Regions from separate parts of the Micromonospora coxensis genome, predicted to be linked through region 2. Evidence: riboswitches for the same ligand, from Rfam matches in the RefSeq annotation. Region 2 holds a riboswitch; the other holds the start of a gene.
The links. A riboswitch is a leader RNA that binds a small molecule or an ion and turns the genes downstream of it on or off. The one in region 2 is predicted to bind cobalamin.

Region 1 (3,396 bases), 2.7 Mb from region 2:
GCCGGATGCGCTGACCCGGCTCAGGCCAGCGCGGCGCGCGCCTCGGCCAGGGTCATCGGCGGCGAATGGCTGGAGACGTACCAGCCGTAGGCGTCGTCGAGCAGCCGCCCGACCAGCGCCAGGTCGGGGCCGTCGTCCGGCCCGCGCAGGTGCGCCGGGGGCGGGTACCAGCAGTCGCCGAGCAGCATCACCCCCGAGTCCGGCACCAGCACCGCCGTGGAGTCCGGGGCGTGCCGGCCACCGACGTGCCGCAGTCGTACGCCGGTGGGCAGCTCCAGCTCGTCGGTGAAGGTCCGGGTCGGCGGCAGGATCGCGAAGTCGTCGAAGGTCTCCATGGCCAGGGCCCGGGCCCGGAAGCTGGGCCCGAGCCGGGGCTCGGCGCGGACCTGCTCGCGCAGGTAGCGGTGGCTCCACGGGCGGGCCGCCTCGGCCCGCAGCAGCGACTCCCCGGCGACGTGGCCGACGATCTCCACGTCCGGCCAGGCGCAGGCGCCCCAGACGTGGTCCCAGTGGTGGTGGGTGTAGACCAGCCAGCGCGGCGCGGGCAGCCCCGTCGCGTCCAGTGCGGCGCGGATCTCGCGGGCGTGGGCCGGGCTCTGGCCGGCGTCGACCAGCACGGCGCCCCGCTCGTCGGTGATCAGCGCCACGCCGGCCTGCACGGCGAGCGGGTCCGCGTCACCGGGCAGCAGCCAGACCCGCCCGGTCAGGTGCTGGAACGTCGTGCCGCTGATGGCCTGGCCCTCCTCCGCGCGACCGTGGTGGACGATCCCGGCCGATGGTAGGCGCACCGCCGCCGCCCCGCTGCCCCGTGGACCTCGCTGACCGGCCGATACGCCGTCGCGTCGGGTCGGTCGCCCGGCCCCGCCAGCCGGCCCCGGCGGCCGGCCGCGCGGTGTCCGGGTGTCCCGGCGCGGGGTGCGGACGCATCGATCGCGCGCCGGTGTCCACTGCGGAGCGGGCACCGAAGCGATCGACCGCTGTCGACGTCGACCGGTGGTGGGGCGGCGTTGACCCGGCGGCGACGGGTGTGGCAGCATTCGCGGCCTGACGGCAGTGAAGGAAGCCGGTGCGATTCCGGCGCGGTCCCGCCACTGTCACCGGGGAGCGATCCCCCCTCGTGAGTCACGGCCGTGTGTCTGCGGTTGGAAGGCCGGGGGAGAGCGTCGATCCGGGAGCCAGGATACTTCGGCCGTCGGAGTGACCCCAGGGCGTGGACACCCGAGGAGGACCCGATGACGCGCAGCGTCTCCACCGTCGACGACACCCGTCGTACCCGTGCCGGGCGCGCCGCCGCGCCCCTGCCCGGCCGTGCCGGGGCCGCTCCCGGCCCACGCGCCGCCCGTTGCGCCGTTCACCGCTGAGTCCCGCACCGCGCCGTCCGCGCCCACCGGCTCACCGCCGGTGACCCGGTCGGCCGCTCGTCGTACCCGCTGAACCGCGCCCGCCCCCCGCCCCGCCCGACCGCCTCCGCGCCGGTCCGGGTGTCACTCTCCGGAGCCGTCCGTGCGCATCCTGCTGCTCTCCACCGCCGACACCGACCTGCTCGCCGCCCGCGCCAGCGCCGCCGACTACCGACTGGCCAACCCCGCCCGGGTCGACGTCGACGCCGTGCCGGCCCTGCTCGACGGGGTCGACCTGGCCGTCGTACGGCTGCTCGGCGGCCGGCAGGCGTGGCCCGACGGGCTCGCCGCGGTGCTCGCCTCCGGCGTGCCCACCGTGGTGCTCGGCGGCGAGGCGGTGCCCGACGCGGCGCTGATGGCGGCCTCCACGGTGCCCGCCGGAGTGGCCGCCGAGGCGCTGTCCTACCTGGTCGAAGGGGGGCCGGAGAACCTGGCCCAGCTGGCCCGGTTCCTCGGCGACACGGTCCTGCTCACCGGCGAGGGCTTCGCCGCGCCCGCGCCCGGCCCGGCGTACGGGATCCACGGCGACCGGCCGACCCGTCCGGGGCGGCCCATCGTCGGCATCGTCTTCTACCGGGCGCACGCGCTGGCCGGCAACACCGGCTTCGTCGACGTGCTCGCCGACGCGGTGGACGCGGCCGGCGCCGACCCGCTGCCGATCTTCTGCGGCTCGCTGCGCGGACTCGTCCCCGGCGACGGCCCGCTGGAGCTCTTCGCCCGCTGCGACGCGCTGGTGGTGACCGTGCTCGCCGCCGGTGGGGCGGTCGCCGCCGACGCCTCCGGCGGGGGCGACGAGGACGCCTGGGACGTCGGCGCGCTCGCCGCCCTCGACGTGCCGATCGTGCAGGCGCTCTGCCTGACCAGCACCCGCGAGCAGTGGGCCGACAGCGACGCCGGACTCTCCCCGTTGGACGCCGCCATGCAGGTGGCCATTCCCGAGTTCGACGGTCGGATCGTCACCGTGCCGTTCTCGTTCAAGCGGATCGACGCCGACGGGCTGTCGGTCTACGCCGCCGACCCGGAACGGGCCGCCCGGGTGGCCGGGATCGCCGTACGCCAGGCCCGGCTGCGCCACGTGCCGAACGCCGAGAAGCGGCTCGCCGTCGTGCTCAGCTCCTACCCGACGAAGCACTCCCGGGTCGGCAACGCCGTCGGCCTGGACACCCCCGCCTCGGCGGTACGGCTGCTCGCCGCCCTCGCCGACGCCGGCTACCACCTCGGTGACGCGCCGCCGCCCACCGACGGCGACGCGCTGATCCACGCGCTGATCGCCGCCGGCGGACACGACGTCGAGTGGCTCACCCCCGAGCAGCTCGCCGCCGCCGAGGCCCGGGTGCCGCAGGCCACCTACCGACGCTGGTTCGCGCAGGTACCGGCCGAACTGCGCGAGCGGATGCGGGAACACTGGGGCGAGCCGCCCGGCGAGCTGTACACCGACGGCGGCGACATCGTGCTGGCCGGGCTGCGCTTCGGCAACGTCACCCTGCTGATCCAGCCGCCGCGCGGCTTCGGGGAGAACCCGATCGCCATCTACCACGACCCGGACCTGCCGCCGAGCCACCACTACCTGGCCGCGTACCGGTGGCTGGCCGCGCCGGTGTCCGACGGCGGGTTCGGCGCGGACGCGGTGGTGCACCTCGGCAAGCACGGCACGCTGGAGTGGCTGCCCGGCAAGGGTCTCGGGCTCGCCGCCGACTGCGCCCCCGACGCCGTCCTGGGCGACCTGCCGCTGGTCTACCCGTTCATCGTCAACGACCCCGGCGAGGGCACCCAGGCCAAGCGCCGCGCCCACGCCGTGGTCGTGGACCACCTCGTGCCGCCGATGGCCCGCGCCGAGACCTACGGCGACCTGGCGAAACTCGAACAGCTGCTGGACGAGTACGCCACCGTGCAGGCCCTCGACCCGGCCAAGGTGCCCACCGTGCGGCAGCAGATCTGGCAGCTCGTCCGCGCCGCCGAACTGCACCACGACCTGCACCAGCAGGACATGCCGGCG
Region 2 (3,396 bases):
CACCTGGCCGACATGGCGGCCTGGCCGCCGGAGGGCAGCCGCGCGCTCGCCTGGCTGACCGCGAACGACTCCTTCCGCCGGTACGTGCTCGACCTGCTGCGCGACTCCGGCCCGCTGCTGTCCCGCGAGGTGCCGGACCGCAGTGTGGTGCCGTGGCCGTCGACCGGCTGGACGAACAACCGCAACGTCACCCAGATGCTGGAGTTCCTCGCCGCCCGGGGCGAGGTCGCCATCGCCGGCCGGATCGGCCGTCAGCGGCGGTGGGACCTGGCCGAGCGGGTCTATCCGGCGGACACCGAGGTCGTGCCGGCGGACGAGGCCCGGCGGATCCGCGACGAGCGACGGCTGCGCTCGCTGGGCATCGCCCGGGCGTCGGTGGTCGGGGAGGCCGGTGAGCCGGCCGAGGTCGAGGGCACCCCGGGTGGTTGGCGGGTCGACCCGGCGGCGCTGGACCAGCCGTTCGCCGGGCGCACCGCGCTGCTGTCCCCCTTCGACCGGCTGGTCCACGACCGGAAACGGCTGTGGGAGCTGTTCGACTTCGAGTACGTCCTGGAGATGTACGTGCCGAAGGCCAAGCGGCGCTGGGGCTACTTCGCGCTGCCCGTGCTGCACCACGACCGGATGGTCGGCAAGGTGGACGCCACCGCCGACCGGAAGGCGGGCGTGCTGCGGGTGCACGCCGTCCACGAGGACGTCCCCTTCGACGGTGAGGTCAGCGCGGCCGTCGACGCGGAGCTGGAGGCGCTGGCGACGTGGCTGGGGCTGACCACCGTCACCCGCGCCGGACGAGTTGTCGACGTCGGGTGACGGATGGCCGCCGCTGGGCTCAGCCACCCCAGCGGTCGCTGTGCAGCGCCTCGGCCAGCGGGCGCTTCTGCCGCCACCCGTGCCGGGCCAGGTCGGGGACGGACTCCAGGTGGGTCACCGGCCCGACACAGAGCCAGGCGACCGGGCGGATCCCCGCCGGGACGCCCAGCAGGTCGGCCAGGAACGGCTCCCGGTAGAAGGAGACCCAGCCGACGCCGAGTCCTTCGGCGGTGGCGGCGAGCCAGAGGTTCTGGATCGCCAGGCAGACCGAGTAGAGGCCGGCGTCGGCGATGGCGTGCCGGCCGAGCACGGCGGGGCCGCCCCGGGACGGGTCGTAGGTGACCACGATCGACAGGGTCGACTCCAACACCCCGTCGATCTTGATACGGGCGAACCGGGCGGCCGCCTCGCCGTCCAGGGTGGCGGCGAAGGTGTCCCGCTCCACCTGCACGTGCTCGTGGAAGCGGCGACGGATCCCGGCGTCCCGGACCAGGACGAAGTCCCACGGCTGCGAGTAGCCGACGCTGGGCGCGGCGTGCGCCGCGTCGAGGACCCGGTGCAGGGTGTCGTCCGGCACCGGCGCGCCGGTGAACTCGGCGCGGACGTCCCGACGGCGGTGGATGGCGGTGTAGAGGTCCATGGCAGGCTCCCGCTGCGCTCGGCCCACCGGCAGGTGGGCGGTCGACGCGAGGCCGGTCTTCGGACTCCCGGATCGACGCCTGGCCGTCCGCCTTCCCAGCCGTACGGCCAGTGGCTGCGCTGCTCGCGCGTGGACGGTGGCTCCCCGGTCACCGCGGCGGGCCCGTGCCGGATTCGCACCGGCTTCCCAGATTCTCCCCGCAGCCGCGGGGCACCTCGCATGATCGTGCCGTCGGCGATGCTAGCGGCCGGACGGGTGGAACCGGCAGGCGCGCCGGCCCGGTCGCCGTCTACAGTGTCGGACTCCGGCCTGTGACCCGGTCGAGCCGACCGTCGAGGCCAGCACCCACGGGGGAAACACCATGACGCGTACGCCTGCCCGAATCGTCCGTACCGCCCTGACCCTGGTCGTCGCCGCCGGCCTCGCGGCGGGCTGCCAGAGCGAGGAGAAGTCGGCCACGCCGGCCGCCGCGCCGTCGGCGTCCACCGCGCCCAGCCCGACGGTCGACGTCGCCGCCAACAGCAAGCAGGTCTGCGACGCCAGCCTCGCCCTGGTCAAGAAGCACTTCGTCGCGATGGCGGACGACGCCATCGCGGCCATCGACAAGCCGGTCAGCGCCAAGGAGGCGGGCGAGAAGGTCCGCGCGAACTACACCGCCATCGCCGAGGGGCTGCGCGTCGAGGCGCCCAAGGCGGCCGACCCGCAGGTGCGCACCGCCCTGGAGAACCTGGCCGGCGCGGTCAAGAAGCGGCTCACCGGCCCGGACGCCACCAAGGTGGAGGCCCCGGACCTGGACCCGACCCTGAAGGCGGTCGACGCCGCCTGCGGCAACTGACCATCGGGCGCCGGCCTGCCCCTGGCGGGCCGGCGCCACCGGAGGGCATGCTGTGCCGATGGCCGTACACGTGGCGCACGACGGACCGGTGACCACGGTGATCCTGGATCGGGCGGCGTCCCGCAACGCCGTCGACGGGCCGACCGCGCGGGCCCTCGCCGACGCGTTCCGCGCCTTCGAGGCCGACCCGGACGCCCGGGTCGCGGTGCTCTGGGGCGCGGGCGGCACGTTCTGCTCGGGGGCCGACCTCAAGGCGATCGGCACGCCGCGCGGCAACCGGGTCGAGCCGGACGGCGACGGCCCGATGGGTCCGACCCGGATGTCGCTGTCCAAGCCGGTCGTCGCCGCGATCTCCGGGTACGCCGTGGCCGGCGGGCTGGAGCTGGCGCTCTGGTGCGACCTGCGGGTCGCCGAGTCGGACGCGGTGCTCGGGGTCTTCTGCCGGCGGTGGGGCGTACCGCTCGTCGACGGCGGGACGGTGCGGCTGCCCAGGCTGATCGGGGAGAGCCGCGCGATGGACCTGATCCTCACCGGCCGCCCGGTCGGCGCCGACGAGGCGTACGCGATGGGTCTGGTCAACCGGGTGGTCCCGCCGGGTGAGTCGCGGACGGCGGCCGAGCGGCTGGCCGCCGACATCGCCCGCCACCCGCAGGCGTGCCTGCGCAACGACCGCGCCTCGGTGCTGGCCGGCGCGGGTCTGTCCGAGCCGGAGGCGATGGCCACCGAGCTGGCCTACGGCCTGGACTCGCTCGCCACGGACGCCGTGGCCGGCGCGGCCCGCTTCGCGGCCGGCGCCGGCCGGCACGGCCGGTGAGCCCGCGTCAGCTCAGGTCGCGCAGCGCGTCCTCGATCGCCCGGTGGAACGTCGGGTACGCGTAGATCATGTGCCGGAGCCGGCTGAGCGGCACGGCGGCGTGCACCGCCACGACCAGCCCCGACAGCACCTCACCGCCGGCCGGGCCGACCGACGTCGCGCCGATCAGCACGCCTTGGTCGGCGTCGGCGACCAGCTTGACGAAGCCCTCGTTGCCGGCCTTGTGGATCCAGCCCCGGGCCGACGACGGGAGCGGGGCGAAGCCGACCTGCACGTTGATCCCGCGCTCCCGGGCCTGCC

Region 1: another riboswitch for cobalamin. It lies ahead of cobN (cobaltochelatase subunit CobN); the one in region 2 lies ahead of bluB (5,6-dimethylbenzimidazole synthase).

What each region holds. Positions count from the first base shown of each region.
Region 1 covers NZ_LT607753.1:1,103,823-1,107,218, reverse strand. The annotation lists gene GA0070614_RS04920 (hypothetical protein) at 1-14, shown strand, start outside; gene GA0070614_RS04915 (MBL fold metallo-hydrolase) at 21-788, opposite strand; cobalamin riboswitch at 1,057-1,186, shown strand; gene cobN (cobaltochelatase subunit CobN) at 1,504-3,396, shown strand, end outside.
Region 2 covers NZ_LT607753.1:3,759,010-3,762,405, reverse strand. The annotation lists gene GA0070614_RS17105 (DNA glycosylase AlkZ-like family protein) at 1-807, shown strand, start outside; gene bluB (5,6-dimethylbenzimidazole synthase) at 827-1,447, opposite strand; cobalamin riboswitch at 1,481-1,680, opposite strand; gene GA0070614_RS17095 (hypothetical protein) at 1,809-2,282, shown strand; gene GA0070614_RS17090 (crotonase/enoyl-CoA hydratase family protein) at 2,341-3,096, shown strand; gene GA0070614_RS17085 (dihydrolipoyl dehydrogenase family protein) at 3,104-3,396, opposite strand, start outside.